Regions from separate parts of the Jeotgalibacillus haloalkalitolerans genome, predicted to be linked through region 2. Evidence: predicted binding sites of a transcription regulator. Region 2 holds the regulator's gene; the other holds the start of a gene.
What was found. Region 2 encodes LexA, which represses DNA repair genes until DNA is damaged. Its sites were predicted from a motif close to CGAACATATGTTCG; they were not measured.

Region 1 (16,697 bases), on a different contig from region 2:
CCTGATTGTGTCCATTAATCATCGCAATCTTTTCATGTCCCAAATCAATGAAGTGCTTTCCTGCATCATATGCGCCTGCCACATTGTCAGTCATCACATAACCGGTTTTAGTTCCCATTTTAGGGATATCGACAAGCACACACGGTGTATCGCCGTTCACAATCTCTTCTAAATAAGGGTCATCCGTTTTAATTCCCTGAATAATTACACCATCAACCTGGCGCTCCCGACATAACTGCTGATACGTCTTTTCACGCTGTTTTGAAGAATTGGTGTTAAAAAGGATCACATCATAATCCGTATTGGAAATATAATCATTCGCACCCGAAAGCACATCAAGCATAAAATTATCCTTCACACTCTCCCGGATAAATCCCGAAACTAAAAGACCAATTGTTTTAGACTTTTTCATCACAAGACTTCTTGCAATTGTATTAGGTGCATAATTAAGCTGCCTTGCCGTTTCCATAATCTTTTTCCGCGTTGCCTCATTTACATCCGAATATCCATTTAATGCACGCGATACCGTCGTCACAGAAACACCGGCAGTTTTTGCTATGTCTTTAATTGTCGTCAACCTTTTAGCACCTCCCGAAACGTTTCGGATCTTCTTAATGTTTAGAAGTATATGATAGATTGAAAACGATTGCAATAGGTATTTTAGATATTCATTTAACTTACTTTTAGTTCAGACCTATTTAAACGCGCCTGAATACAACAGGCGCGTTAGCTGGAATGAATCTTATAAAAAATTTTTCAGTTCCCACAAGGAACAAAAGAGTACAGGTTTTTTAATCATGTTCCTTATTCCATCAGGCAACTTTTTCTACCCTCCACCCCGATGTCGATTTTTTGTGTTTGTTTCTCATCTGATCCAGCTTCTCCTTTTTCGTTTTTGTCTTTCTGACATGTGTACTGATATCAGTCTGAGTACCGCGCTTCAACTCAACGTCAAATCTGCCATTTCTCATTGCGTGCAGTCGCAGTTTTTTCGCTTTACTTTTGCTCATGGTTGTCTCTCCTTTGTTTCTTTTTTGTTTCACTTTTATTATAGCAAAAAAAGGTAGAGACGGGTCTACCCCTGCTCTACCTTCTCTGCCTTACAAACTTACTTCGCTGCCCACACATCTTTTGCAAGACGGCCGGACCGTTCCAGCTCATCAAGCCATGCTTCGGCTTCTTCCTGACTTGTCTGATGAATGTTCTGATAGCTGCGGACCAGCGTGTTCATGACTGCCGGTGCCATTTTACTGCCATCTCCACAAATGTATACTTTACCTCCCTGTTCCAGAAGGGGCATGATTGTGTTTGCATTCTGTTCAATCAAATGCTGCACATATACTTTTTCATCACTCTGTCTTGAAAAGGCGCTGTATAGCTGAATCACGCCATGCTGTTCAGCTTCCTTCAGTTCATCCTCATATAAAAAGTCCTGCTGTGGGTGACGGCATCCGAAATAAAGATGTGCCTCTCCAAGTGTTCTGCCTTCTTCCAGAAGCGCGCGGCGTGCCTGGATAAATCCGCGGAATGGTGCAACACCAGTGCCGGGTCCAATGAGAATGACCGGTGTTTCCGGATCTTCAGGCAGCTGGAATGATGACTGAGGCGTGCGGATAAAGCAGGCAATTTTCTCTCCTGCTTGTCTTGTCGCGAGATAGTTGGATGCCACGCCCGCATATTCACCTTTACCACTCCAGGCAGCTCCGCGGACCACGCTGACTGTGATACTTGCCTGGTCAGCTGTCTTGCGCGGTGAGCTTGAAATGGAATAATATCTTGCTTTTAAAGGTGGTAGTAAAGAAATAAATTCTTCAAATGCCATCTCGCATGATAAAAAGTCCTCAAGCAGTTCAAGCATTGTTTTTCTGACGCTGAGAACCTCACGCTTATAAGCCTCATCTTCAGTCAGCTGCTCCAGTTCCATTTTATGCGGCGGACATGGATTGCTTGCTGCAAGTGCGCGGATCTGTGCACGTGTAGCAGGCTCCTGCAGTTCAACATATCGGGACAGCAATTCTGAAAGAGATACGGGCTGATTCGCTGGTAAATGGTTTGCACGCCCTGCTCCATCACCAAGCACCACATACTCAGCACCGTTTAATCCGAAGCGATTCAGCACTCTGTCGATTAACGCTTGTGCATTTTCAGGCAGTACGCCAAGGTGGTCTCCCTCCTGATACGGGACGCCTGAAGGAAGTGCAACTTCAATATGACGTGTGCTGCGCTGATCAGTCCGTAAAAGTTCGCGGTTCTCAAGGATCACGGATGAGAATGCTTCATATGTTCTGGCAATCGGTGTATAGCTGACGCCGCTGACATATTCCATAGATACTGAAGCGGATGCATGATCATCAGATTCAAGCTCAAGGTCAAACTGTTCAGCCAGTGCCGGCCACAGACGCGACTGCCATTTTTCCAGATCTCCGTCAAAGTCATCATCTGCGTCACCTTCCCCGCGTTCAAGCAGTCTTGAAGCCCCTTTCGCTGCAAGCTGTTCATCAATCACCTGAGGAATCCGCTGATACGTATTTGCCCAGTTCCGGTCACCGCAGCCAAATACCGTATAAGTCACATCCTTCAGATCCGCAGACTCATCTTTTACAAGCCAGTCTGTAAAATCAACTGCATTGTCAGGCGGATTTCCGTTATAAGAAGCTGAAACGATGAGGACAGCTCCTTCAGATGGAAGATTTTCTGTATATTCATCAAGCGGTGCAGCTTCAGCTTCAAACCCTTTAAAACGGGCTGTATCAGCAAGCTCAAGCGCAATCCCTTCAGCCGTGCCCATATTTGATCCGTAAAGAACAAGTAAAGGTGTACCATGCGATGCAATGGCAGCTTCCTGAGATTCTGATGCCTCATGACTTTCTTTTACAGGTGTCTGCGTCTGAATCTGTTCTTTTCGCGCTTTAACCTTCATCTTCAGTCCTTCCGGCTTAAAGGTCAGTGTTTCTTTCACATCCAGCTCATAATTCGAATGATCCTCCAGTTCAAAATGCTGCAGTACCATGCCCAGCACAAGTGTCGCCTCGTGAAGTGCAAACTGCTGCCCGATGCATGCGCGCTGTCCATTACCAAATGGTTTGTACGCATGATGCGGAATGGCTGATGGATCTTCAAAACGTTCAGGTCTGAATGCTTCCACATCATCTCCCCATACTGCAGTATCACGATGCAATTCAGGGATCAGGAGTGTAAAGGTGTCACCCTTTTCAACCTTTACTTCATCTGCAAGCGTTGTATCTTCTTTCGCATACACTGAAAATGCTGGCGCAGTTGGCCAGAGTCTGAGCGCTTCATTTAAAATCATTCTGACATACTTCAGCTTTTTCACCTGTTTGAAATCAGGGACCCCGTCACCCAGCACTTCATCTACTTCAGCGTAGGCTTTACGTAATTTTTCAGGATGCTTAAGTAAATAATAAATCGCGAATGACAGCAGTCCGCTTGTGGTTTCATGGCCTGCAATTAAAAAGGTAATAATCTGATAGCGGATATTTTCTGCATCCAGCGTCTCACCAGTCTCAGGATCTTTTCCTTTCAGCATATGCGAAAGCAAGTCATTCTCGCCCTGGTCCCCTGATTCCTTACGCTCTTCAATCAGCTGATCTACAAGGTTGAACATATAATCAATATCTTCTTTAAACTGCTGCTTAGAACGAACCATCAGCTTATCCTGAATACCAAGACGCTGGGTCTGGTTCATTGATTCATCAAGGGCATTGACCATTTTTTCTACAAATGGGTGGGCATCCTCACGATAAAAACTGTTAAACCGGTAGTTGAATCCGCACAGTCCAATCGTATCCAGTGTCAGGCGTGTCATATCATCCGGCACCTGCACTTCTTCATTCGCATTCAGCCGTGCCCATTTCTGTACAAGCTGCAGGGCAAGGTCAACCATTTTATCATGGTAGCCTTTCATTGCCTGCTGGCTGAAGCTGGGTAATAGAATCTGATGAGCTTTCTTCCAGTTCGGTTCCTCTGTTTTACTCGTAAAAAGACCATCTCCGCCAAATGCACGGACTTTCTGGAGTGCAGGACCGACCTGCTTGTCAAAACGTTTTTCATCACAAATCTCTGCAGCCAGGCGGGCACTTGATACAAATGTGCTCGCACGGCCCGGAAAGTGAAATTGATAAATTGGTCCAAGCTCTCTTGCATGTTTCATAAAAGACTGCACCGGCTTTTCTTTATCAATCACGGGTAAATTTCCAAGCGGACCATATGTCTTTGGCTGCGGAAGGTTTTTTATCTCTATCATGCTTACACCTCTTTTAAAATTTATCTGCTTTTAGCGCGGAATGAATATTCATTCCGTTAATAGGAAAAGAAAGCTGAACCTCATCATGAATGATGACGTACAGCATCCCAGCAGCTTTCTTCTACGCCGGCAAGTAAAGCTTCTGATGCTTCAATCTCACCTGCACGGATCAATTTATATAATTCAAGGAAGCCGCCAAACATAATCGCAATTAATGCTTTTGATGGCAGCAGCCTGATCTGCTTTTTATTCTTACCTTCATCAAGAAAATGCTCGAGGATCATCAGCAAACGATGAAATTCTCCGCGGCTCTCTTCATTCAGAAAATAAGAAGCGTTATGTGTCTTGATAAAATACAGGGCATGGTCATGCTCATTCGTAAAGCGGATCATTCCCTGAAACAAATGATGAAACTGTTCACGTATTCCCTGGTCAGATGGATATTGATGCTCAAGCGTCTGCCTGAACAGACTGACATAATGCTGGAACAAAGTATTCACAAGCACTTCTTTATTCTCAAAATAGCGATAGATCGTCCCCGCTCCCACCTTGGCATCAGTTGCAATCATCGGAATCGTCGTTGCATCAAAACCACGCTCTGCAAATAACGTCAAAGCACTTTGCAGGATATCCTCACGTTTCGTTGTAGCTGCCGGCATCTCACTACCTCCTCTTTTTACGGAATGAACATTCATTCCTAATTAGTGTAGAACTGTTTTTATTCGTTTTCAACTGGTCTAAAGACTCAGAAAAAGGTAGAGGAGGGTCTGTCCCTCCTCTACCTTTCAGCTGCCACGCCACTTTTACTTTTCATAAAAATATTGTAAAACTCCATCAGAAATATGATCTTTAACAGCAGTAAGACGCCCATTAAAATCTGCGAGATTTCCGGGACCATAGTGAACATGAAATAGAACATACCAATTAATACATATACAGTCATCATGATGGCACAGAGCCTTTTCAATCTTCGTGTATGAGCGGTTTCTCCCCCATCCTCAATCCCTTCGATCAGACGGGAGATAATCACAAACACCATGAACATACCTGCAATAACGAACGCGAGACCCACAAAAGATACGATAGCTAAGTACGAATCAAGCGGAAGCGTCAAAGGTGAGTTCCCGGTAGCGTTCAACACAAGAAATGCAACGCTGTGAAAAATCATAAAAATTACTAAAGACTGAACCTTTTCGATTCTTTCATATTTTCTCCCCAGGTCCTTTACGCCAAGAAAAACCAGGATATAACCTAAGAGATTGGTAATTGAATATGTAAGACTAATATCAAGGAAGTTGATGTCGAGCTTAAAAAATATCAAAAGTAATCCGAGGAAAATCTGTGTCATAATGCGGCTCCTTTTTTCTATGTTCCTATGCTGAACACAATATTAACACAATTCCTTTATCTTATATAAGAGGAAGAAATTGTGCCGGAAGCCGGGGCTCCATTCAAATCCCTTTTCCCCCAACAGTCTCAAGCGTGCTGATCCTCTCCATTCCCGTAATGATCGGCTTTGCACGGCTGATCAGCGTCCGGGTTGCTTCAAGTGATAATGAATTCTGATGCGCCTGTTCATTCTCCCATGTTTCATAAACGTATACCGCATCCGGCTCATTTTCAGATATACTCACGATATAGATTTCACATTCATCAAGATCCTTCATTGATGCGGCTGCTTCTAATAGAATATCGGCGAGCAGATCCCGCTTACCTTCCTGTACAGTGAACTTGCCGAACAGGCTATATTTACTCATCGTATTTCCTCCTCATATCAAACTTTTATTACTTTCGTTTTAGCAATCATGTCATACACCGATTGTTTTTCTTTTGTAAAAACAGCTGTCAGGATATACAGCAGCATTAAACCATAAATCAATACACCAAATAGAGTTAAAAAAACTGTGCTGTCATTACCCGCAGTAATTTGATAAACAAAGAAGTGTGAGATCTCCCACGGCAAAAACTTAAGAAATGTCCGAAACGTCATACGTAATACTGAAACGGCGTCTCCGTTTTGATCAACCACCCGGATGTTCAGCCTTCTCTTCCCAAAAGACTGAAGACCAATTTTAGAATCACTGATGACGAAGTATAGAGACACCGGGAAAGTCACAAGCATAAACCCTGCAAACTGTCTCATGAACAAAGAAGCATCATTTAAAAAGCGCTGCAGCTCAGGCAGGATGAACAGGCTCAGGAGCATTAGGGCAATCAGGTAAAAGAATATGAAGATATAGTCCAGTAAAAAAGCCTTTAGACGTATTGTAAAGGATGCATTCACCTTATCCCCCCTCAACCCAATTTGTATTGTTTACCTGCTGTTAAAGTTCTATATCCTCTCAATGATTCCCTTTGTAGCCGGACAATTATATTCAGTTCCAGTTTGTTTCTATTTATAGTCTATCTAAAAAGGGTTCCAGTTTTTAAAAACCGGAACCCTTTCTTTCTTATTCAATCATTTTTCAACAGGCTTGAGGCTGTGCTCCGGGTTACACTGAGATGTATTAAGAAACTACTTATTTCAAATATTCCTCCAGCCGGTCCATCTGCGAGGCTGTACCTTCCACCATGCCCATTTCGCTCAGTCTTTCAAGAGACTCTGCTGAATCAAAGAAAGTTGTGGTGATCAGCTTTGTTCCCCCTTCTGTCGGAACAAAAAGAACTTCAATATCCATGCCCGGCAAGTCAGTATTTACATTCCCCTCTTCATCAGAAAACATATCTTCATAAAGGAATCGCTCCGGTGCTTGAATTTCCTTAAATTTTGCCAGTCCCCATGACTCCATTCCATAAAAATCACCCTGGCTTTTATCTTCACACTTCATACAGTAGTGCCAGTATCCACCCGTTTCAAATTCAAAACGCTTGTTTGTTGTTTTCCACCCTTTTGGCCCCCACCATGCTTCTAATTCACTGGAAGTTGTAAAAGCCTTAAACAGCCGCTCCTGCGATACGGAAAAAGTACGTTCAATGATCAGTTTGGTCCCCTCTGTTTTCACGTTCATCATGATTCCTCCTCTTTTAGGTGCGCATCCAGCCTGTCAAGCTGGTCTTCCCACTGTTGAATGTATGATGACAGCCAATTCTGTAAAGCCATAAACCCGCTTTTCTCCAGATGGTAAAACCGTTTGTTCGCAACTGCTTCAACACGGACCAAACCTGCCTCATGCAGAATTTTTAAATGTTTGGAGGTCTGAGGCTGAAGATACCCCAGCTCATCAGCGATCTCACCAACTGTCCTGGCCCCTCCCTGCAAGAGCTCTAATATCTTATAACGTTTTTCGTCTCCAACCGCCTGGAACATTTTTATATGATTCGCATCAGACATTTAAATCACCTTCTTATTTTCAAATATACCATAAAAGGAATATTCGTCAATATGAATATTATAAGTACATCTATCATTTCTTTACATAGTCTTATTTTCTATTCATGTAAATCACATCAAATTAAAAACGTTGAGATGTGTTGGATGCATTATTGTATGTATTACTTCCAGGAAGTTCTTTGATATTTCTCCAGGCTTTAATTGCTTCCTCATGACTTTTCCCCTGATTATTAGAGTCAGCAAAATAATCACGAATAAATTGATTGTATTCAAACTGAGGAGCAATTTTTTTCTTGTACGCCGGATCTTTCTTTCGCTCTTCTTCCTCATACCAGGCATCTACAACGTCTCCATATGTCTTTCCAATATTAGTTTTAAAATAGTTTTGAATAAAGGTAGAGAAATGAAAATGAGGAATCACCGTCTTGAAGAAAGCTCTTACTCTTTGACTACAACGATGGTTTTCGGAAATGATTGTATCAAGACTTAATTCGACCTGTGGTTCCCGCTTACTTTTTACTTTTGATGTTCTGATTGGCTTTTGTACCTCTCCTGTCAGAAGAAATGTTTCAATTCTACCGGAAATCTCTATTTTTGAACCAGAAGCACTTATTCCATTTTCCCTGCAGAAAGATTGTAGTTCTTCTTTTAACCAGTAGAAGTCTTTAAAACTCTCTAAGCTAATATGTTTTGTCAGATCTGGCCTCAAATTTAACACCTCCGCATTGTCTTACTTCAATTATAGAACATTCGTTCCTGTTAGTGGGAATAATCTTTATAATAAAACCGCGAAGTATGTGAAGACAGTCAACTAACTCCATCTGCGGAAGAGCAGGAAGGACTATATCATTTTAAAAAATACTGTATAATCGGGGCAAAAGAGGATGAGGCGGAGATTTGTATGTCTAAAAAAACGATTCATATTCTTATCCTGTCATTAGTGGCCAGTTTCAATTTCATATATGGCTACTTGCTTCAATATGTACTTATTCTGTTTGTACTACTCTTTCTTTATATATCTGAAGCGCTCGGGAAAACGCTCGACCCGACTTTGGATGAGGGTCTGTTAATTCCCGTGCTGATTGGAACGACTATTGTAAGTTTAGTTTACTTTTCAGTCATCTTATCTACTAACCGATCCATTTGGAAAAAAACACAAATAAAAAAACCTTTCCTTCTGGTCATTATTTTGGTCATTTTTACATTAGGTGTTGTGTCTAATGGAGAAAGGCTGAGCGTTATTTTCAATTAGCTGGTGTTTTATTCAAAATCATTCAGATTTCTATAACCCAAAAAGCACCGCATTTTTAAACTACGGTGCCTTTTTATAAACAATGGTTATCCTGAACTATTACTTTCCCGGGGTAGGCGCTTTTTCAGAAACAAGCCCCTTCTCCACCAGCTCATCCCAGAAACCAGCAGGAATATCTGCTCTTAACGCCTGCAGATCCTCTTTAATCCGATCAGGTCTTGTAGAGCCGGTTACCACAGCCTTCACCGCCGAATGTGCCGTTGAAAATTGCAGTGCAGCATCCTTCAGTTTCACGCCGTGATTCAATGCAACTTCATTGAACTTGTTCACACGTGCTTTAATCTCAGGCGTTATTTCCTGATAGTCAAAGTGGTCTCCACCTAACAGTGCTCCTGAGTTAAATGCTGATCCAATTACTAGTCCGCCACCACTCTTCTCAGCAAGCGGCATCATTCGCTCAAGTGCGCGTTCATGCTGAAGCAGTGTGTATTGTGTAGCGGATAAGCTCAGATCAGGATGCGCTTCTTCAAGCTCAAGCGCTACTTCAATTGGCGGTGTGGTATTAACGCCAAGCCCCCATGCTTTAATCACACCTTCATCTCTCAGGCGATCCAGCACTTTGAACGCACCATTACGCGCTTCATCAAACTTCGTTATCCACTCATCTCCAAGAAAATCAGGCGAAATATCATGCACATACACCATATCCAGGCGGTCCGTCTTCAGTCGCTTCAGACTGTCTTCGATAGATCTGAGCGTGCCGTCCTCCGTATAATCTGTCTGGATCTTATTTTTCCTGCCGTATTCAAACAGCCCTTCCTTTTCTTCTGTTTCATCCAGGACCAGACGGCCGACCTTTGAACTCAGAAGATATTCATCACGTTTATATGACGACAGAATTTCCCCCAGTCTGATTTCAGCGAGTCCCGCTCCATAAAACGGTGCCGTATCAAAATAACGGATGCCTTCATTCCACGCTGACTGAATCGTTTCCATCGCCTCATCTTCAGGCACATCTCTGAACATATTGCCAAGCGGCGCTGTTCCGAGACCGAGTTTATGTTTAATGGTTATAGCATTTTTCATTTTTGAACACCTCTTTTAAAGATTAGACTAATATATTGACTCTACCCGTTGAGAGATACAGTAAACAGTGTGAAAGGACGGTTTAAAGCAGGCATGAGAACAGTGGCGCGGCCTCTCACCTACTTCAATTTTGTTTTCACGGCAGTCAACTACGCTAATACCTACTACAACCCGGATGTATCGCTACGTCGCTGTTCTCCTTACCTACCTCGATCGTATTTATCCAACGTTCGAATACTCCACACGCTTGATGCCTTTAGGTCACTCGCCTTTAGTTTCTTAAAAGCATCAACAGGGGTGGTACTGCACCCGGTTTTACGGAAACAGCACTCGATTACCTTTTCACTGCACTCAACTCAGCAGTCACTGCACTCAACCCGGGTGTATCGCTACGTCGATCGGGAAAATACCAACGTCACTGGAGAAACAGAGACAAAGACGCGCGCATTGTACAAGCCTCTTTGATTGATAATAAGACTGATTAGGATTAGACTACAAAAACGGCTTTAATTGTGAGGGTCTTCAGCGAAGGTTTTTTTCGTGAAGACACAATAACTGACCACATAAAGCCTGCAGATCGTTCGAAGAAACATTAACAATAAGGATGATCAGTCCTTACACCACAAAATTCTGTTTAGGAGTGATTGTCGATGAAATTGCAATTAGCATTAGATTTAGTAAATATTCCACAGGCCATTGAGTTGGTGAAGGAAGTAGAAGATTATGTAGACGTAGTCGAAATTGGGACACCGGTTGTGATTAACGAAGGACTTAAAGCAGTGAAAGAAATGAAAGCTGCGTTCCCTCAACTGACTGTTCTTGCTGATCTGAAAATCATGGATGCAGCCGGTTATGAAGTAAGCCAGGCATCTGCTGCGGGTGCTGATATTGTGACAATTCTTGGTGCTGCTGAAGACGCATCAATCAAAGGCGCCGTTGAAGAAGCAAAAAAACAGGGCAAGCAGATCCTTGTTGATATGATTGCTGTGAAAGATATTGCTACCCGTGCGAAAGAGCTTGATGAGCTTGGTGTAGATTATATCTGCGTTCACACTGGATATGATTTACAGGCAGTCGGTCAGAATTCATTTGAAGACCTGGCAACGATAAAAAGCGTTGTAAAAAATGCTAAAACAGCTGTTGCAGGCGGCATTAAGCTGGATACACTTCCGGAAGTCATTAAAGCACAGCCGGATCTTGTGATCGTTGGCGGTGGTATTACAGGGCAGGATGATAAGCAGGCTGCAGCTTCTAAAATGAAAGAACTCATTACACAGGGTTAATTAGTCATGACGCAGACTACTCACTATTTTAAAAGCATTCTTGATGAGTTAAGTCGTGCAGCAGACTTACTTTCAGAAGAGCAGGCTGAACAGCTCGTGAAACAACTCATTGCCACAAATAAAATCTTTGTGGCAGGAGCCGGCAGATCAGGTCTCATGGGCAAATCCTTTGTGATGCGCATGATGCATATGGGGCTGGATGCTTATGTAGTTGGCGAGACAGTGACTGCAAACCTGGAACAAGATGATGTCCTGATTATCGCTTCCGGATCCGGGGAGACGAAAAGCTTAGTCTCAATGGCTGAAAAAGCCAAAAGCCTGGGTGGAACGGTCATTGCCGTCACGATTAATGCAGATTCAACGATTGGAAAACTCGCAGATAAGGTCATTAAGATGCCTGGTTCCCCGAAAGATCAATCAGAAGATGCGTATGAAACCATTCAGCCGATGGGATCTCTTTTCGAACAAACCCTGCTATTATTCTTTGACGCAGTGATTCTTCGTTTTATGGAGAAAAAAGGGCTGGATTCTGATACGATGTATGGCAAACATGCAAACTTAGAATAAATCACACACTCATACAGAAAGACCGAAAGTGCTCAGGAGCACCATGCGGTCTTTCTGTTTTTTATGAGTCATTTCATTACCCGAAGGCCAAAGTAAAACACCTCACTCCTGCGCAACCTGGTCTCTACAGCTTCACCCTCACTCTCTTCGTAGTCATCCGAATCACCCAGAGAGAAATTCCAATTAAAATAACTGTTACACCGAACGAAATAAATATTGGCATATTTTCAAATGCATGCAGCGGTGTCTCCAGCTCATTCGTCCAAAGCAGGTCCATCATGAAGATCAGTCCAAGTGCTCCGGCAATAGATAAGAGCAAGCCCCAGAAACCAAAGCGATAATACCCGGCACCAATCAGCCAGCCTGCAAGATAATAAACAAAAATATTTAGCGTATAGACGATAAAGATCATTAACCATGTTGCGTCTTCACCCAGAAATGTCACAACCTCAACAGGCGCAACCAGTTGTTCGATCCCGGCAATCACAAGCGCAATGATCATAAAAATGACCGATAGGCCCGCTGATGCAACAGCAGTACCTGTGAAGTAATCTTTCCTGGTCACCCCTGTTTTCACAAACCAGCTTAAAAACTTTGGTACTGACATAATGCCGACAACCAGCATGAAAATCTTATAAGGATTTTCTATAAAGTGAATAAACCCCTGAAATGCGACTTCTTCATCATTTAAAAACAATTTAAAATCAGTAAAAATCTGTAACGTGATGAACATTAGCAGTACAATTCCAATCATCCATGTTGACCAGCCAAGCTGCATAAATGTCAGATTAAAAGCGATTTTTAAGTCCTTCCGTTTACTTTGTTCCATGCTGCACGTCCTCCTTCGTGAGATGAATAAACAGATCCTGAAGTGAGACAGGTCCGATTTCAAGCTCTTTTTGTGAAGCGCGGGCCAGCTGTTCTTCAGTAAGCGGGTCAATCACCATCACTGACTTAGTCCCACCGAGCTTTTGTGTGTGAATCTGATTCATTCCCTCAACAAAATCATCCACCAGGTCTGCAGCACCAGTGACAGATGCTCCTTTTTCCAGGACAACATCAACAGGCTCATGCAAAAGAACCTTTCCCTTATGGAGAATGATCGCTTCTTCAAATAAATAATCCATTTCAGAAACAAGATGTGTAGATAAAATCATCGTTCTCGGGTGACGGGCGTGATCTTCCAAGAGCTGCTGATAAAAAATTTCCCGTGTCGGTGCGTCCATCCCGGAATATGCTTCATCAAAAATAGTAATTGGTGAGCGTGAAGCAAGCCCGATCACTGCATTAAGCACTGACTGCATTCCTTTAGAAAGCTTATGCACAGGTTTATTTAACGGCAGATTAAAAATCTCCACTAATTCCATCGCATATTCTGTATCAAAGTCCGGCTTATACTCACCAGCTGCCTTAAGATATGTTTTTACTTTTTCAGACTCTTCTTTGAAGTCTTTTTCGTAGACAAATGTCACCTGCTGCATCAGTTCGGCATTTTCAAAAAGGGGCTGTCCATTGACCTTGATCGTTCCTTCATCCGGTTCTGCAAAAGAAGCAAGCAGTGACAGAAGCGTCGTTTTCCCGGCACCGTTACGGCCGATTAATCCATAAATCTTTTCTCCATCCAGCTTCAGCGATACCTGATCCAGTGCATGAAACTTTTTATATTTTACTGAAACCTGATCAACCAGAATATTAGCGGTCACTGTCCACCCCGTCCTTTCAACTGCTCCATGATTTTTGTTAATTCCTCCTGAGAGATCCCCAGTTTTTCTGCTTCCTGCAGCATAGGCAGCATATATTGATCCACGAACCCTTCTTTTCTCTGTTCCATCAGCATTTCTTTTGCCCCCTCTGCAACAAACATGCCAACACCCCTTTTTTTATAAATGACGCCTGCATCCACAAGCAGGTTAATGCCCTTCGCGACGGTTAAGTGATTAATTTTATAAAAGCTTACAAGCTGTGTCGTTGATGGGATTTGATCATTTGCCTTCAGCTGGTCATTCACAATCTGATCCTCAATTCGTTCCTTGATCTGTATAAAAATCGGCTTACTGTCATTCAGTGAGTGGCTCAATAGAAAATCACCGCCTTTTGTTTTATGGTTATATAGTTATGTATATAAGTATATGTCTAACCTCCATTTTTTGCAACTTCCTTTTTAAAATTTTCCATAAAAAAACCTTTGGCCAATTCAAGCCAAAGGTTTTTCAAATAAATCTATACGAATTAAGACGACATCACCTGTCCGCCATTCACATGAATACACTGACCTGTCATATAAGAACCATCATCTGATCCAAGCAATACGTAAGGTCCGACCAGCTCAGACGGCTGACCCGGACGTCCCATTAATGTGTCTGTTCCAAACTCTTCTACTTTTTCCTCATCGAATGTAGATGGGATCAGCGGTGTCCAGATTGGTCCCGGTGCCACCATATTCACACGGATCCCTCTGTCAGCTAAGTTCGCTGCCATACTGCGTGTGAAGCCGACAATTGCACCTTTTGTAGACGTATAATCGATCAGCTGTGGATTTCCTTTATACGGATTCACTGACGTCGTATTAATAATCGCACTGCCTTCTTTTAAATGACGCAGCGCAAACTTCGTCATATGAAATACTGAATACATATTCGTCTTAAACGTTTTATCCCATTGTTCAAATGAAATGTCTTCAAGATTTGAAGTCGGGTATTGAACTGCGGAATTATTAATTAAAATATCCAGCTGTCCTAAATGATCCACCGTTTTCTCGATTAAGCTCTTACATGTCTCTTCATTTGACACGTCTCCGGGAATCAACAGACACTTCACGCCTTCTTCCTCGATCAGCTTTTTCGTTTCTTCTGCATCACTCTGCTCTTCTTCAAGATAATTAATAGCCAGATTCGCTCCCTCACGTGCATAGGCAATTGCGACAGCACGGCCAATACCACTGTCTCCACCTGTAATGAGCGCTACACGTCCAGTCAGTTTTTCACTGCCTTTATAATGAAGCGGCTGAAGTGGTCGAGGACCCATCTTCGACTCAATCCCCGGCTGTTCTGCCTGTGTCTGTCCGGGTTGTCCACCCTGCTGTCGATTTTGAATATCCATTTCATCCAGCTCCTTTATTTTAAGATACCAATCTTTTCCTCAGAGAAAATTGATGTAAACATCTGTAAGGTATGGTCAAATTGAATGAATGCGTTCGCAACCCTGATCTAACAGTCATGAGGTAAGGTGCATTTTTTTCAAAAAAAGTCCTTTTAAATATAATCATTGATTAAATCAGAATGATCCAGTAAATAAGCACAATAGTTTCAAAAAATGCATAACAGGAAATATATTACCAATACAAATTATTTATATAGAGAGGAAGATTCATTCTGAAACCCACGCGGATTACCGCATTATCAATCCCGCTCCTGCTCTTAGTTGCATGTTCCCAGGAAGAACCGGAAGCCGAAAGTGAGAGGTTACCTCAGCAGGAAGATATCAATGCTTCAATTACTTTGTCCGGCGAAGAAATAAGCTATGATAAACAAACACTTTGCTGGGGTGAGTGTCAGGAGGCTTCAGGTTCTAATACGGGAATTGACCCCGAAGAATTATCCATAACCGACTATAATCATTCAGGCTCTTTTGGTTCTGAAGTAAACATTTCATTTGAAGATCATCAACCCGACTCAATGAGTTACATTTCATTAGATGATAATCGCACAATTGTTGATGAATCAATTGAAAACCAATCATTTAACCTTGAAGGAAAAGGTCAAAAAATCTATTCTGTTATAGGCAGCTGGACTGATGCTGATGGTGAAGTAACAGGATCAATGGTATTTACTTTTAATATAGATATTGCTGAATAACCCCTGGACAACTTCTATATTCATGTGCTTAATTAAAAATATCCGTTGACACAACTTCACTTAAAAATATAGGGTGTTTTTTCTATTCGGCTGTCTGTAGACTGGTTGTTAAATAATCTATTTAACCGGCATGATAGAAAGAGGTCATCATATGAAACTTGAATCACCAAAGATTCCAAGCGAACTGCCTGAAAGAAAATTTCACGATATCTTTTATGAGGATTACCCGGAGCTCGACAAATGCCAGATTAGTGATACTGACTTTGAAAATGAAGCACTACACAGAGTGAACCTGTCTGCAATGGTCATCAGAAACTGCCGCTTTAACGGAACAGATTTTACTTCAATCAGCCTGACAGACGTGCAGTTTGAAAACTGCGATTTCTCAAATGCCAACCTGAGCAAATCCTCGATCCACCGGACCAGCTTCAATAACTGTAAATTTACAGGCACTGACCTGACTGATTCGCGGTTCGGCAATGTGCTTTTTGAAGAATCGATTTTGAACCTGTCCGCCTTTGGAAGCTCGAAGCTTGAAAAGGTACTATTCCAACATGCTTCAATGGAAAGTGCTGATTTTTATGAGTGCATCCTGAAAAAAGTGGAGTTTGGAAGATGCAACCTGAACAGTGTGAATTTCGAAAGATCCCCGCTCAAAACGGTTGATATCAGTTCTTCAACATTTGAGTCGCTGATTCTTTCCCTTGAAGATCTGAAGGGCTGCAAAGTGTCGACTCAGCAGGCTATTCAGTTTGCAGCGCTGCTGGGCTTAAAAATAGTAGATTAATACATATTAAAAATGCCACCTGTTACTTAATCATGGTGGCATTTTTAATATGGAGCGCAATTCTTAATGAGTTAATAGACAATAAATACACCTGTAAATACGATCGAAAAGCCAAGGCTTACTAATAATGTAACCACCCAATCCATTTTACTGGTTGTTTTCAAAAGTATATTCACACTTGAACTGATGATCATCATAACCACAAAAAAGACGAGAATGGCAATCAGACTGGAATCCACTTGTAATCCCCCTATCAGCAAATTATCTTTTCAA
Region 2 (16,697 bases):
TCCTGTTTCATCAGCTCTTCCAGTGACCCACGGAGAATCACCATATCCCTTTTTGGCTTCAGTAAAATTTCTTCCACTGAAACCTCCTGATTTTCTATCGTTACACATTTGACCATCTTTTTATGATTTGCTTCTGAAAATGAATATTTCATCAGGGAGCCGGAATAATGAACTTTTTCATCCCTGATTGCATAAGGGCTATGTAAGTGACCCAGCGCAGTGTAAGTAAATGAATCAAACAATTCTTTACCGACAGTACCGGCCCCTCCTACTGACAGGGTTCTTTCAGAGTCAGTCGTTGAGCCTCCTGTTACAAATGAATGACCAACCAGAACTTCCGGTTTCTCTCCGAAATCTTCTAGGGATGAAATTGATGCAACCACCTGCTTCATCGCATCATGATGTGAGGTGATTGAATCATCTTTTAACGTTTCCCTTATAACAGATGGTTCCGCGTATGGGACTGAATGAAACCTGACCCCTTTAATTTCAACTCCTTTTAATACAGGACTCCACTTACCTGTTACGTGAAGATCTGAATGCTTGTACCACGCTGAACCAAAGGCGATACGATCAGCACTGTCGTGATTTCCTGAGATTGCGACAACCGGTATTTTCATATCAACATTCAATTTGTATAAAGTTTCATTTAATAGATTGACAGCTTCTGCAGGTGGTACCGAACGATCATACAGATCTCCTGCTATAATAATTGCATCAGGCTTTATACGGTCAGCCAACTCGACAAATTGTTCAAGAATTTCTGACTGGTCTTCCGTCATGTACACGCCGTGGATAAGCTTTCCAAGGTGCCAGTCAGCTGTATGTAAAAATTTCATCAGATCATTCCCCTTTAAAGCATGATGACTTCATTATAACAGAACAGGCGTTTGTTATAAGCCGGCTGTTTTGAACTGGTACCAAAAACGTATAAAAATTCATACTTTTGACTGATTTATTAATTTGAATTTTCAGATATTATTGTATATACAACCGAAAGGAGGAACAAATATGCGAAAAATCGAAACAGAATATGTTGAACACCATGAGTTGGAGTCAGAAGATTACATCCGCGTTACTGCTGACAACGAAAATATTTATGAAGTCCGCCGTGAAAACCTACACCAGTTACTCTCTCTTGGCTATCGTCAGGTAAAATGATTCCCGCCACCTTCCTTATTCACACAGATGACAAACTTCATACATGTCTTTATGAACCAGTTCTTGAAGCCATTCATAAACTCCTTTATAATAATCGTAGATTAAGTGAACGGAGTGACGAATGTGCTTGAAGGCTGGTTTTTATGGTTTATACTTTTCTGGGTCGTCGTGCTTGTCTCTTTGTTTGGAATAGGCGGATTTTTTATGTTCAGGAAATTCCTGAAGAGAATGCCTAAAGAAGATGGAAAATCAGACCTGGATTGGGAAGAACATTATGTTAATAAGACGATTCATTTATGGGGAACTAAAGAAAAGGAACTTCTGAATGAACTTGTCAGCCCGGTCCCTGAATTATTCCGTGATGTGGCAAAACAAAAAATAGCAGGCAATATCGGCAAGCTTGCGATCACAGAAAATGCTGACAGAATTACGCTCGATCTGATCGTCAGGGGCTATATTGTTGCAACCCCTAAAAGAGACCACAAATTTTTAAGAAAAAAACTGAATGAATTGAATATTGATATCGCGGAGTATGAAGATTTATTCGCCTTATAAAAAAACATCACAAAAATGTGATGTTTTTTTACGTTATTACGCCATCTGAGCAGATTGCGGACCGGAGTCTTTTTGCATTCTTTTAAATTGTATCAGCATCGCAGCTCTCCAGGGTACAATCATTCCAAAAGCCAGAATCCAGAACATTCCGCTTAAAGTTCCAAGTTCAATCGTTGTACTTAAAGCAAGCTTCATTAAAATTCTCAGTACAAGGAGCCCAATCAGAATAAACGGAAAAGCTTTAGAGGCTTTAAGGTAGATACCATCAGCTTTCTGTTCAAATTTTGACGTCTTGATCAGAACAATAGAAAACAAAGCCCCAACTACTAGCGCTTCGATCGCTTCTAATGGGGTTACACGAAAATACGGAAAAATAAACATTAAAGCACCTGTACTCATAAAAATCGGAGGCAGAAAAATTTTCCTGGCTGTTACAGGCTTTTTAGCAGCCTTTAACCTGATTATAAATACAGCCGTTCCCATTATGACAGCGGCAATTGTTGAAAGATAAACAAGCATAAGCACCCATCCTTAATTTCTTACGTATGTAAAACCTCAATTAAGTATAATAGAGATTCCCCTGTTTGTAAAAGGCGCCTGCTGCTTTACTTATTTACCACTCTGCTTAAAGATTCTACAACCCGCGTACTGTCAAAAGGCTTAACAATAAAATCTTTAGCCCCTGCTTCAATCGCTTCAATCACCATCTTCTGCTGTCCCATTGCTGAACACATGATGATATTTGCTTTAGGATCTTCTTTTAATATTTCTTTTGCAGCGGATATACCATCCAGTACAGGCATTGTGATATCCATCGTAACAAGATCAGGATGTAAAGATTTATACATTTCTACTGCTTCTTCCCCGTTCTCAGCTTCACCGACCACCTGAAATGAGGAGTTTTCAAGCACGTTCTTTAACGTCATTCTCATAAACTTCGCATCATCCACAACAAGAACTTTTGTCATTTATATCACCCTTACTAATATAGTTAATATTAACTATACAACTAATCTAAAAGTCCTTCAACTATCATGCATAGTAAAATTTTTCTTTTAAAAAAACTGAGACGAATTCGTCTCAGTTTTTTAATGCTCATATGAATTTACTCGCCTAAAACCCTGTGAAATCACCAAAGATCGGGAGCATCAGCTCAATAATCCAGGTAAGACCATCGAAGAACAAAATGACACCCATTCCAATCATTACCCATCCACCGGTCTTCATGATCACCAGACTTTTCTTCTTTATCCAATTCGTTTTACCGATGAAGAATGAAAGAATAAAAAATGGTAGCGCAAAGCCCAGGAAGTATGCCATCATATATGGAAAGCCCGATCCAGGGTTAGAAGCGGATAGCGTAAATACTGCGCCTAAGATTGGACCCATGCACGGTGTCCAGCCAGCTGCAAAAGCAAGGCCAATTAACAATGATCCCAAATAGCCTGAAGGTCTTGATTTAAAGCTCAATCTTCTTTCCTTCATCAGGAACTCCGGAGAAAATACACCAACAATGACTAATCCAAATACGACAATTAATATTGCACCTATTTGACGGATCATGTCCTGATACTGTATGAAGACTCCTGAGATCCATGTGGAAGTAAAGGCGAGACCGATAAAGACCAGTAAAAACCCAAGCAGGAAGAACAGCGTATGAAGCAGACTAGATTTTTGTCTCATGCCCTTACCTTTAGATAAATCGTCTACAGACATTCCTGTTATATAGGACAAAAATGCAGGATAAAGCGGTAAAACACATGGAGAGATAAAGCTTAAGAATCCTGCGCCGAATGCCCATAAAATATTTAAATCTTCCATAAAAACACTCCGATCCGTATTCGCTAGATTCATTTTAGCAAATCTGCGTTGAGTTCTCATTGCCTTTACTATAATATGTATCAGTGCAATTTGCAGAAGTTATAGTTTTGTCACAAATGAACTTGTAAAATTATTGGGATTAGGGATTAATTTCTTTTCAATTTATCCTTTTTTCTGTATACTAGACCCTAAGTTAAATGAATGACAAATAATGTATAGGTTCCTTTAATAGAGGATCCTGATGAAAGGGTAGACTTTGAATGGGGGATCAACAAAAGAAGCTACTTGAAGCAATTGAAGATAAGCGTCAGGTGTTGATACGGACAGCTGCTAAAGAAGGATTATCGTCCCCTTCCGCCGTTCGTTATTCTCAGGAGCTTGACGACCTGTTAAATGAATTTGAAAAAATACACACCTTCAGACCTGCTGCGTTAGAAGTACAGACAAAATAAAAAAGGCTTCCTCTTTGTGAAGCCTTTTTTATTTTGTCTGTACAGCCTGCTGATCATCGAAAATTGTTTCAGGCTGTTAAATAGCAAATATAAAGAGGCTGGACATTTTTGATGTCACAGCCTCCTGTTCATTTATTATTTGCCTTGTTGTTTATTCATAGCGCTCATCATCTGATTGATTTTCTTCTGCGACGGTTTCATTCCCATCTGCATCATCATCATGCGAAGCATTTGCTCATTAATCGGCGGGTTCTTTTTAAGATAAGTCATCATATATTTACGTGCGATGAAGAATCCAAGTGCGACTCCGGCCAGCAAAGCAACAACAATTAATACAATTGCAAGCCATAATTCCATTTCATATTGCCTCCTATTTGTTACTTTCATATAAAAGTGTACAAGAACACTGCTTATTATACAATCATTTATTACATAATTCGTGCAGTTATATGAAATTAATTTTACATTTTACCAGCTGCACTTCCCAAAATAAAGCTGGTGGGCAAATTTGATGCCCACCAGCTTTATCATTTCATTATGACTGTAGTAATGCTTCTACACGTTTCACAACGTTTTCCACTGTAAAACCGTATTCCTCAAGTACTGTACCGCCTGGAGCTGAAGCACCAAAAGTATCGATACCAAGTACTTCACCTTCATCACCTGTATAACGTTCCCAGCCAAGTGGTGAAGCCATCTCAAGTGCGAAACGTTTCTTCACATTCTTTGGCAGGACTGATTGCTTATAATCAGCTGACTGCTGCTCAAAGCGATCCCATGATGGCATGGAAACAACAGCTGCATCGATATTTTTCTCACGAAGAGACTGCTGAGCTTCATACGCAAGTCCCACTTCAGAGCCGCTGGCAAGAAGAAGAACATCAGCTTCTCCTTTTTCAGATGGTGATAAGACATAAGCTCCTTTTTTAACACCTTCATAAGCGTTCTCTGCAGAACCAGGCATAGTAGGAAGACCCTGACGCGTCAATACAAGTGTTGTCGGATGATCCTGCGCTTCCATAGAAAGTTTCCACGCAGCAGCAACCTCATTACCATCAGCAGGACGAATGACTGATAAGCCCGGCATCGCTCTGAGTGAAGGCAGTTGTTCAATCGGTTCATGCGTTGGACCGTCTTCTCCAACTGCAATACTATCATGTGTAAATACATAAGTAACCGGAACACCCATTAAAGCTGATAGTCTGATTGCCGGTCTGACATAATCACTGAATACAAAGAATGTACCGCCGTACACACGCAGACCTCCGTGAAGCGCCATTCCATTAAGCGCAGTTCCCATTGCAAATTCACGAACACCAAACCAGATGTTTCTGCCTTCCGGTGTTTCAGGTGTGAAATCAGCTTCATCTTTCATCATTGTGTTATTTGATCCGGCAAGGTCGGCTGAGCCGCCAAACAGTGTTGGAACCGTCTTTGAAATGGCATTCAGCACTTCACCTGATGATGCACGGCTTGCAAGGGATTTTCCTTCTTCATAAACAGGTAGGTCCTTATCCCAGTTATCTGCAAGCTTTCCGTTCATTGCATCCTCAAGCTCCTGTGCAAGTTCCGGATAAGCAGATTTATAGTTTTCGAATTTCTCGTTCCACTCTTTTTCTTTTTCAGCACCATTATCTACAACCAGTTCCTCGAATCGCTTGTATACCTCGTCAGGCACATAAAATGCCTCTTCTGCTTCCCACTGATACGCTTTTTTAGCAAGAATTGATTCTTCATTACCTAGTGGAGCACCATGAGCTTTTGATGTACCTGCTCTGTTTGGTGAACCAAAACCGATCACTGTTTTAATTTCGATCATTGTCGGACGGTCAGAGTCAGCTTTTGCTGCCTTAATCGCATCTGCAACTTCCGCTACATCATTTCCATCGTCAACACGAATATACTGCCAATTGTAAGATTCAAATCTCTTTTTCACACTTTCTGAGAATGAACGGTCAAGATCCCCGTCAAGAGAAATGTCATTTGAATCATAAAGCACGATCAGCTTATCAAGCTTCAGGTGACCTGCAAGTGAAGCAGCTTCTGAGGACACACCCTCCATCAGGTCTCCATCGCCACATAATGTATAAGTATAATGATCAACTACATTAAAGTCGTCACGGTTAAATTTGGCACTTAAATGTTTTTCAGCCATCGCCATACCAACAGCCATACCAATTCCCTGACCAAGAGGACCCGTAGTTGCTTCAACGCCTTTTGTATGTTTGAACTCCGGGTGACCTGGCGTTTTAGATCCCCACTGTCTGAAGTTTTTAATCTCATCAAGCGATAAATCATATCCGGAAAGATGCAGTAAGCTATAAAGCAGCATCGAGCCGTGTCCTGCTGAAAGTACAAAGCGGTCACGGTCGAACCAGTCCGGATTCTTAGGGTTATGATTCATAAACTGAGTCCACAAAGTATATGCAAATGGAGCAGCCCCCATCGGCAGGCCCGGGTGACCCGAGTTTGCTTTATCAATTGCATCAATTGATAATGTCCTGATTGTGTTGATTGCTAAATCATCTGTCTTGTTAAACATCATCTACATCCTCTCTAACTCACGTGATACGTCCTATTGTACAAAAAAAAAAGAGAGATGTACAAACATCTCTTCTTTTTATTAAAAAAGTTCAAATCCTGCCTGCAATTCAGGAAAATATTAGTTCAGCTTATTCCTATTTTTTGCATCTTTAAGTTTTTGCGGCGTAACATCTTTACCCTCAGGATCAATAACAGTTACATTTTCAATCGTCTGTTTCATTGAACCTCTGAATGCCTCGAGATATTCCTGCCTAAGTGCCTGCTGTTCATCAGCTTCAGTTTTTGAAAGTGTATCTTCTTTAGATTTCTTTGATAACTCATTGATTCTTTTAATCTTGTCTTCAGATAACATGTTTTTCACCCTTTCTTTCAGGTAAGCTCCTATGTATGTTAAAAGAAAGGTGAAAATTTGACAAGTAATTTGTTTATTGCATCTCTGATTCCATATATTCAACATACCTTCTGTGAACGGTGGCTTTTGATACAGGATGCCCGAGACCTCTCAATACAGATGAAATCTCCTGAAAGGTCAATCCGTTACTGCGCAGCCTGACAATTTCATCCACGGGTATTTCGATTTTTTCCCGCCCTTCTTTATTACCACGGTTTTTAAGATTTCTCTGCGGTTTAAATCCCTGCTCAACCGCACGTTTCATCCCTCTTTTTATTTTCAGGTTATGTAGCTTCCTCTGGTGTTCTTCCACCATACTGACAATCTGAAGGATCATCGAATCTGATTCAGACAGCTGCAGCTCACCGTCATGGGCAATGGTATATATTTTTATTCCTTCTTTATGCAAAGTATGCAATAAAGCAATTTTTGCATTACCTCTTCCTATACGCGTTTCATCCTGAATCAGAAGGCCTTCCGCTTCATACAGCCGTATATGATCCAGTAATTCAAATACACCCTCACGGTCCAGATCAAACCCGCTTTCTCTCTTACTGATGGTTGAAACGACCTGATAATTCATTTTGACGGCAAGGTGTTTTAACTCCTCTTCCTGCCTTGCAAGTGATGTTTCCTGTGCTTCTTTTTCTGTACTGACTCTGCAATAAATAATTACTTTCAACACGATCACTCCTTATTTCTGTTCAGATGCCAGGTGTATCGCGTCTTCACTGAAATCAAAAGCTTCCTCAGGCACCGGCAGCTCAAGTTGTTCTCCCGCTACAATGACATGAGAAGAAAGCTCATTATGTTCAGTTACCCACTCAATAAACTTTTCCGGGGTCATGGATGTATGGCTTGCATATTCCTCAGCGTATGCCCAAAGCGTATCTCCATTTTTAACGGTAATTGCTGCGTATGTTGCATCACTGTTTGCTGTATTGGTAAAAACTAAAAATAAACTGAAAAACAGCGCAGTCACCACGAATAGAATAACAAATGAATATTTTCTCCACAATGCAGTCATTATTAATCGCCTCCATCGAATATGTGTTCGCTTTTATTAATCTGAGTATAATACGAACATTTGTTTTGGTCAACACAAAAACTCGAACTTATGTTTGTATTTTTAAAAACGCTATGCTATAATTTAGAAAAGTTTTAATCTGAAAAGAGGTGCTGAAGCGTGAAGAAGTTATCAAAACGACAGCTTGATATATTAAACTTTATTAAACGTGAAGTTCAGGACAAAGGTTATCCGCCTTCCGTTCGTGAAATCGGCCTTGCGGTTGGACTAGCTTCAAGTTCTACCGTTCATGGACATCTTGCAAGACTTGAAAGTAAAGGCTTAATCAGGCGTGATCCAACAAAACCGAGAGCGATTGAAGTTATATCCCTCGAGGAGGATAAAATCCCGACACAGCGCGTAGTCAACGTTCCGCTTGTGGGGAAAGTTACAGCCGGGTCGCCGATTACAGCAATTGAAAATGTTGAGGAGTATTTCCCGCTCCCTGAAAGACTGGCTTCATCTGATGATGCTGTGTTCATGTTAGAGATTATGGGAGATTCTATGATTGAAGCCGGCATTTTAGACGGAGATCTTGTCATTGTGAAACAACAAAATACTGCGAACAACGGGGACATTGTGGTAGCAATGACGGATGAAGATGAAGCAACAGTAAAACGCTTCTTTAAAGAAAAGGATTATGTCAGACTCCAGCCTGAAAATTCTTCTATGGCACCAATTATCTTAAATAACGTATCCATCCTTGGAAAAGTGGTAGGAGTATATAGACAGGTTCATTAAAAAAGCTGAACGTTTTGACAAAGTTGTCAAAGCGTCCAGCTTTTTTAATGCTTCATGATTAATATCATTTTATGTCAGCGAGCACTTTTTTTATAAATGAGGAAACCTCCCCGGGGATTTCAATTGGCAGCATATGCCCTCCTGAATCAAACATATGTGTTTTACAGCCTCTGATTTTATCTTCGGCTTTTTTAAGTAAGGTATATGGATCATAAATTACTTCATCACGTCCAACCGCGATATGGACAGGCATCATTAATGTATCGAGTTCATGATCTTTAAACAACTTAGGGGGCGTCATCACATACTCCCAGGTCACATGCTTTTGTCCAAGATAGTAAAGCTTAAACAGCCGTTCCTGCCCCTCTTCCTTCTTAACTGTGAGCCACCTGCAGAACTGGCTGATGATAACTGATTCGCTCGGAATCAGGTTTGTTAGTAGCAACCTTGAGTAGAAAGACAGATTCATTCTTTTGATTGAAGCTGCCGGTGAAAAAACAATTAATGATTTCACTCTGTCGGGCTTTAAAATAGCAAAATTAAGCGCATGCCATCCGCCGTTGGAATGACCTACTATAGTTACTTTTGCAATCTTCAATTCATTAAGAAGCTCTGTGATCCACATGATATAATCTTCCCGTTCGTTTAAATGCTCTTTTGTATTACTTTGATTAAACTCTCCCAGCACATCAACAAAATAAAGCTTAAATTCATCTGCTAATTCTTCCGCACATTTATACCATTCCGCAGAACTGAAACCAAATGCATGAAAAAAGAGGAGCGGCTCCTTATCCTGGTTCCCGCACTCAAGAACCGAAATGTCTCCAAAAGTAGTAGTAATGATACGTTCCTGATAAGGTGTTTCCCATAACTTCATCACTTTCTGATACGCAGATTGGTACAGCTCATATCCTTCTTTTGATTTAAATCCTCTATATGAATCTGCCATTACAATCCCCCCTTAGCCTTTATATACCCGGCTTTTTATATTTTGACCAGATTACATATAAAAAACCTCTGAAGCGAAATTGCTTCAGAGGTTTGAATAATTAATACATTTCTAAATACTGTTCTCTCTCCCATGGGTGAACCTGCGTACGGAACATATCCCACTCGATTTCTTTCGCTTCCACGAAGTGCTCAAAGATGTGCTCTCCTAGACCATCAATAATAACCTGGTCGTTCTTAAGCTCTTCAAGGGCTGCAAAAAGAGTACCAGGAAGATCTTTAATACCTGCAGCTTCACGCTCTTCTTTGTCCATTACATAGATGTTTCTGTCAATTGATTCAGGTGGTGTCAGACTATTTTTAATTCCATCAAGACCTGCTTTAAGCATTACAGCCATTGCAAGGTACGGGTTTGCAGATGGATCGACAGAACGAACCTCAACACGTGTACTCATTCCACGTGAAGCCGGGATTCTGACTAACGGGCTGCGGTTTCTTGCAGACCATGCAATGTAGCAAGGCGCTTCATAACCTGGTACAAGACGCTTGTATGAGTTTACAGTAGGGTTTGTCACAGCTGTAAATCCTGAAGCGTGCTTTAGAATACCAGCCATGAACTGTTTCATTGTCTCACTTAGCTGACTTTCTGCACCTTCATCAAAGAATGAGTTCTTTCCGTCTTTAAATAATGACATATTGAAGTGCATACCTGATCCGTTAACACCAAATAATGGTTTTGGCATAAATGTAGCATGCAGTCCGTGCTTTCTTGCAATTGTTTTAACAACAAGCTTAAATGTCTGGATATCATCACATGCAGAAACTGCATCAGCGTATTTGAAATCAATTTCATGCTGTCCAGGTGCAACTTCGTGGTGAGACGCTTCAATTTCAAAGCCCATTTTTTCAAGTTCAATTACGATATCACGACGGCAGTTTTCACCAAGATCTGTTGGTGCGAGGTCAAAATATCCGCCTTTATCATTTAATTCAAGTGTCGGTTCACCATTTACATCAAGTTTGAAGAGGAAAAATTCCGGCTCAGGTCCAAGGTTGAAATCAGTAAATCCAAGCTCTTCCATTTCAGTCAATACGCGCTTTAGATTGTTACGCGGATCCCCTGCAAATGGTGTACCGTCAGGGCTGTAAATATCACAGATCAGACGTGCAACTTTACCGTCTCCGGCTGTCCAAGGGAATACAACCCATGTATCAAGATCAGGGAAAAGGTACATATCGGATTCTTCAATACGCACAAAACCTTCGATAGATGATCCGTCAAACATCATTTTGTTATCAAGTGCTTTTTCTAACTGACTTACAGGAATTTCAACGTTTTTGATTGTACCAAGGATATCAGTAAATTGAAGTCTGATAAAGTTTACATTTTGTTCCTTTGCCATTTTCATAATGTCTTCTCTTGAATACTTACTCATTGTGTGATTCCTCCTGTTTTTTATGTAATTTTTTAACGAAAGAACCTTGAAAGGTCTCCCGCTCTTAAACTGTTTTTGCTGTACTTGCCATTACCCATCATTTCCTGTTTTAACAGTTTTCTTAATTCACCTTCTGATAAGTCCGGCTTTTTAGCAGGTCGATCTGATTCGGCTTCTGTGCCATCCCCCAGGATTCGCTTAATACCAGCCATATTGACCCCCTGCTCAAGCAAATCTTTAATCTCAAGCAGCTTATCAATATCATTTAATGAGAAGAGACGGCGATTACCTTCCGTTCTGGCCGGTGCGATTAACCCATGCTCTTCATAGTAGCGAATCTGACGGGCGGTTAAATCGGCCAGCTGCATGACTGTTCCAATTGGAAAGAGTGGCATGCTGCGTCTAATATCACTGCCCATCATATAACCCCTTTCTTGCCTGTCGACAATTTAACTATATAACATGTTAAATTATCTGTCAACTACATGTTAGGTTTTATTACATGATATTTACCTGACTAGTTTTTTGTTCCCTTATCTCATGCGTTTTATGCATAATTTTAAAATAAAAATTATTTTTATTCAGAATTAATGTTCAGCAGAAATACTGAATCGTTCCATACCACCGATGATCATTCATGAGACTTAGTGCGTTTAGTGGAGAAATAATCGGTCAATATAAAAAAGCCGAGACATTTAATGTCCCAGCTCTGAGTCAGATTCGTCTTTATTATACAGCCATTTATAAAGAATTCATTTTTTGCAGGGCAGCTGTAATGGCAATTTTTATATGCTCATACGTAAGCCCACCCTGAATATAAGCTGCATAAGGCGGACGCAGAGGGCCGTCTGCCGATAATTCAATACTTGATCCCTGAACAAATGTACCCGCTGCCATAATGACATCATCTTCATAACCAGGCATATAATCGGGATAAGGCGTAAAATGTGCATTAACCGGTGAAAATTCCTGTACCCCCTGACAAAAGGCTATCATTTTCTCCCTGTCGTGAAACTCCACAGCCTGAATCAGATCTGTTCTGTAGTCATTCCAGGCAGGTGAAGTTGCCATTCCCGCTTCCTCTAAGAGAGCCGAAGTATAAACCGCACCTTTTAGGGCCTGGCTGACTACATGCGGCGCCAGAAAGAAGCCCTGATACATTTCCTGCAATGCATTCAGACTGGCACCTGCTTCAGCACCAATTCCCGGGGATGTCATCCGGTAAGCGCATAAGTCAATTAATCTTTGCTGTCCGGCAAGATAACCACCTGTTTTCGCAAGACCTCCCCCGGGATTTTTAATAAGTGAGCCGGCAATTAAGTCGGCACCTGCTTCTATCGGCTCTTCAGCTTCTACAAATTCTCCGTAACAGTTATCCACAAAAACAATGACCTCCGGATAATGCTTCCTAATTTCTGAAACAGCTTTACGGATATCCTTTATTGTAAAAGACGGCCTTACCGCATAGCCCTTGGAACGTTGTATACCAATAACTTTTGTATGATCATTCATATTCTTCAGAACTGTTTCAATGTCGATCTTTCCATCTTTCAGGTCCGTCTGCTGATAGTGAATACCAAAGTCTTTTAATGAGCCATTATCAGACCCTCTTAATCCGATTATTTCTTCAAGCGTATCGTATGGTTTCCCTGTAATGTAATGCAGTTCATCACCTGGTCTTAATACTCCAAAAAGCGCGATATTAATGGCATGCGTCCCAGAAATAATCTGGGGTCTGACTAAGGCTGCATCTGCTTTGAACGTATCAGCATAAACGGCTTCAAGCGCATCCCTGCCATTATCGTCATATCCATAACCAGTGCTAGGATTAAAGTGACTGTCACTAATTTTGTTATTTTTAAAAGCCTGCAGGACCTTCAACTGATTAAGTTCCGCGATCTGTTCAATTTCCCTGTGTCTCCACGATATTTTTTCTTCGATTTTCTTACTTAGTTCTACTGCTTCTTCTGTGTAATATTGATAACTCATTTTAACGCTCCTGCACTATATTTTTGCTGCCAGCGGATGATCTTTACTGATAAACCCTTCAGCAATGTAATGTTCTTTTTCTTCATTAAAAGATAAGCTGATCAGCATACTTTCCTTTTTCAGCTGCGCCAACATCTTGCCATTATCTGAAGAGATAGTCATGGTATATGGCTTTAACACTTGCTTCACTTCTTTTTCAAGGGCTGACAGTACTTTCTGATTCTCTTTTTTTACAGCACTCATTAACACAAACGGATCGCTGCGGTCTGCCACAAACTTTTCTGACAGCAAATCTTCTTTATTATAAACGGTCATTCTCGGGATCTGGTCCATTCCAAGCTCATGCAATAGCTTCTTCACTGTTTTTTCATGGTCAGCATGATTTTGGTGAGAAGCATCTACTATGTGTAAAAGGAAATCCGCTTCCTTTACCTCTTCAAGAGTGGATCTGAATGAAGCAATCAGGGAAGTCGGCAGATCTTTAATAAACCCTACTGTATCAGTCATGATTGTTTCAAATCCGCTCGGTAAGATACACTTTCTGGACAGCGGATCCAGCGTGGCAAATAGTTGATCCTCCTCATAAGAATCTGCGTGTGTAAGTAAATTAAAAATGGTTGATTTCCCTGCATTCGTGTATCCGATCAGTGCAATCTGAAATGCCTGGTTCTGTTTACGTCTTTCTCTGTAAATTGACCTGTGTCTGACAACCTGCTCAAGCTTCCTTTTAATTTCCCTGATTTCTCTTCTGATATGTCTGCGGTCTGTTTCGAGCTTCGTCTCACCCGGACCCCTTGTACCAATTCCCCCGCCGAGTCTTGATAATTCGACGCCCTGTCCGCCAAGCCTTGGCAGCATATACTCAAGCTGGGCAAGCTGTACCTGAAGCTTGCCTTCTTTAGAGCGTGCACGCTGCGCAAAAATATCAAGAATCAGCTGCGTTCTGTCTATGACCCTTGCATTAAGCTCTTCAGACAGGTTCCGGTTTTGACTGGGAGACAGCTCACTGTTAAAAATAATGAGTTCGGGTTCAAACTCTTCAACAGCAGATGAAAGTTCTTCAAGCTTCCCTTTTCCAATATAGGTGGCAGGATGTACTTTATCCATATTCTGAAACATATTTAACACCGGTTCAGCACCAGCTGTTTCAGTGAGTGCAGCTAACTCATTCATAGATTCATTAAAATCCTGGTCAGTTCTGTCAGTATTTACCCCGACTAAAATCGCTTTCTCCATTTTCATTAAAAAACCTCACCCCTTCTGTCCGGTATCCTTTTATAAAAATATCCATTTCTAAGATTGAATTGCGTTCGATTCATGATACAATCAACTTTGGCTCAATTCAAGCGGAAGGCAGGAGGATAATCGTTGACCTGGGAAGTTTTAAGTATGATTGGCACAATTGCTTTTGCAATATCCGGCGCGATTATCGCAATGGAAGAAGAATACGATATTTTAGGTGTTTATATACTCGGTATTGTCACAGCCTTTGGTGGTGGCGCGATCAGAAATTTATTAATAGGGGTTCCAGTTTCCGCTTTATGGGAGCAGGGCATGTTTTTTCAGGTTGCACTCCTGTCGATCACAGCGGTGTTTCTTTTTCCGCATAATTTACTGAAGCACTGGAAACGCTGGGGAAACATTTTTGATGCAATGGGACTCGCAGCCTTTGCAATACAGGGCGCTCTTTATGCGGTGGAAATGAATCATCCTTTAAGTGCAGTCATCGTTGCAGCAGTTCTTACAGGAAGCGGCGGCGGAATCATCCGGGATTTACTCGCAGGCAGAAAGCCGCTCGTTCTCAGATCGGAAATTTATGCTGCATGGGCCATTCTTGCAGGGTTTGCTGTAGGTCTGGGCATCGCATCCGAACCATGGCAGCTTTATATACTATTTATCGTTACAACCACATTAAGGATTCTATCTTATATTTATAAATGGAGATTACCGTTTAAATCCATTCATACAGCACACTCTTAAGCAGGATCACTGATGATCCTGCTTATCTTTTTTGTATCCTTCAATCCCTTTCAACACATCATCCTCGGAAATGTACATACAGTCTTTTTTTGTGAGTTCTTCATATTTTAATAAACGAACAGCTTGAGCCCTGATGATAAATTCGGTTAAATTCCTGACAAAACGTCCGTTTCCTGAGATATCACCCATTTCTCTCATGCTGCGCAACAAACGGTCACCCGCAGGTTTAGACAACTTATAATCTTTAATATTAAACATGTTTACGGCAATATGATTTAAATCATTTAAAGTATAATCAGGAAAGTATAATAAATGTGCAAAACGGCTTTTCAATCCGGTATTCATCCGTAAAAAGCCGTTCATCTCTCTCTTGTATCCCGCCAGAATACAGATAAACCGGCCACTGCTGTCTTCCATATGCTTCACTAACGTGTCAATTGCTTCTCTCCCAAAGTCCTTCTCCCCACCGCGTGACAATGAATAGGCTTCATCAATAAAAAGGATTCCACCTTCTGCTTTTTTGATCAACTCTCTTGTTTTGACTGCCGTATGCCCAATATACTCACCTACCAGGTCAGCACGCTCAGCTTCAACCAGATGACCTCTTTCAAGAATATTCAATTCTTTCAACAGCGTAGCCATCACTCGCGCAGCAGTCGTTTTTCCCGTACCCGGATTTCCGTAAAAAAGCATATGATGAGACTGCTTTTCGGTTTTCAAACCGAATTCTTCGCGTTTTTGATTAATGACAGCCCACGCAGCAATCGATTTCAGCGTTTCTTTAATATGTTCCAGTCCGACAAATTGCTTAAACGCATGCTCTATTTTCTGCCATTCCTGGCTTTCAAACTGTTGAGATGAATGTTTCTGGCTGATGATAAATTTAACCTGCCCGTTCATAATTCACCCCTTAATAAAGTTCCTCCTTTATTATATGAGGGGGAAACAAGTAAATGAATAACGAAAAAAAGCACGCCACATGGCGCACCTTTTTATTCTGCTTCAGTTTGAATGACAACATTCTTCGAAGGAACAAATGTTGAAATCGCATGTTTGTATACTAATTGCTGCTTACCCTCTGATTCAAGCATTACAGTGAAACTGTCAAACGCTTTGATCTGTCCGCGGATCTGGAATCCGTTCAGCAGGAATACCGTCACAAAAGTACTTTCTTTTCTTAATTGATTTAAAACCTGATCCTGAATGTTAACAGCTTGTTTCATCTGAGCGCCTCCTAAAATTGACTGTCTCTATCATGTTCGCCTCGAATGACTAAATTCCTGCAAAATATTCGATTATTTCCTTAATCTTTTTTTCTCTGTTTTCTGTCATGTTAAACCACTTAAAGCTCATTTTGTTGCGAAACCAGGTTAATTGTCTTTTAGCATAGCGCCTTGAATTCTGTTTAATGCGATCAATCGCCTCTTCATAAGTTACTTTTCCATCAAAATAGGCATATAGTTCTTTGTATCCAATCGCCTGAACAGACGTGACGTCCCGAATACCATCCTGATAAAGCTTTCTGACCTCTTCGACCAGACCTTCTTCAATCATCTTATCAACTCTCATGTTAATCCGGTCATATAACAGGTCCCGGTCCATATCAAGACCGA

Region 1: UFB30_RS10775 (DUF6434 domain-containing protein) is a predicted target of LexA. The motif match lies at 8,339-8,352, and genes of this name have one in related genera.

What each region holds. Positions count from the first base shown of each region.
Region 1 is NZ_JAXQNN010000003.1:126,680-143,376, reverse strand. It holds gene UFB30_RS10820 (LacI family DNA-binding transcriptional regulator) at 1-577, opposite strand, end outside; gene brfA (ribosome rescue factor BrfA) at 813-1,010, opposite strand; gene UFB30_RS10810 (bifunctional cytochrome P450/NADPH--P450 reductase) at 1,109-4,264, opposite strand; gene UFB30_RS10805 (TetR/AcrR family transcriptional regulator) at 4,348-4,923, opposite strand; gene UFB30_RS10800 (hypothetical protein) at 5,043-5,612, opposite strand; gene UFB30_RS10795 (putative quinol monooxygenase) at 5,716-6,021, opposite strand; gene UFB30_RS10790 (RDD family protein) at 6,039-6,548, opposite strand; gene UFB30_RS10785 (SRPBCC family protein) at 6,784-7,272, opposite strand; gene UFB30_RS10780 (ArsR/SmtB family transcription factor) at 7,272-7,595, opposite strand; gene UFB30_RS10775 (DUF6434 domain-containing protein) at 7,717-8,304, opposite strand; gene UFB30_RS10770 (aldo/keto reductase) at 8,947-9,933, opposite strand; gene hxlA (3-hexulose-6-phosphate synthase) at 10,584-11,216, shown strand; gene hxlB (6-phospho-3-hexuloisomerase) at 11,223-11,783, shown strand; gene UFB30_RS10755 (hypothetical protein) at 11,908-12,612, opposite strand; gene UFB30_RS10750 (ABC transporter ATP-binding protein) at 12,599-13,486, opposite strand; gene UFB30_RS10745 (GntR family transcriptional regulator) at 13,483-13,860, opposite strand; gene UFB30_RS10740 (SDR family oxidoreductase) at 14,013-14,882, opposite strand; gene UFB30_RS10735 (hypothetical protein) at 15,281-15,637, shown strand; gene UFB30_RS10730 (pentapeptide repeat-containing protein) at 15,789-16,424, shown strand; gene UFB30_RS10725 (hypothetical protein) at 16,496-16,663, opposite strand.
Region 2 is NZ_JAXQNN010000002.1:268,127-284,823, reverse strand. It holds gene UFB30_RS06275 (exonuclease SbcCD subunit D) at 1-839, opposite strand, end outside; gene UFB30_RS06270 (hypothetical protein) at 1,012-1,161, shown strand; gene UFB30_RS06265 (DUF2621 domain-containing protein) at 1,285-1,716, shown strand; gene UFB30_RS06260 (CcdC family protein) at 1,753-2,235, opposite strand; gene UFB30_RS06255 (response regulator) at 2,322-2,684, opposite strand; gene UFB30_RS06250 (cytochrome c biogenesis protein CcdA) at 2,830-3,537, opposite strand; gene UFB30_RS06245 (aspartyl-phosphate phosphatase Spo0E family protein) at 3,798-3,989, shown strand; gene UFB30_RS06240 (YneF family protein) at 4,125-4,346, opposite strand; gene tkt (transketolase) at 4,525-6,531, opposite strand; gene UFB30_RS06230 (DUF896 domain-containing protein) at 6,652-6,885, opposite strand; gene UFB30_RS06225 (YneB family resolvase-like protein) at 6,959-7,606, opposite strand; gene yneA (cell division suppressor protein YneA) at 7,619-7,951, opposite strand; gene lexA (transcriptional repressor LexA) at 8,111-8,731, shown strand; gene UFB30_RS06210 (alpha/beta fold hydrolase) at 8,796-9,680, opposite strand; gene glnA (type I glutamate--ammonia ligase) at 9,781-11,115, opposite strand; gene UFB30_RS06200 (MerR family transcriptional regulator) at 11,148-11,534, opposite strand; gene UFB30_RS06195 (methionine gamma-lyase family protein) at 11,857-13,104, opposite strand; gene hflX (GTPase HflX) at 13,120-14,346, opposite strand; gene UFB30_RS06185 (trimeric intracellular cation channel family protein) at 14,473-15,084, shown strand; gene UFB30_RS06180 (AAA family ATPase) at 15,091-15,984, opposite strand; gene hfq (RNA chaperone Hfq) at 16,077-16,307, opposite strand; gene miaA (tRNA (adenosine(37)-N6)-dimethylallyltransferase MiaA) at 16,357-16,697, opposite strand, start outside.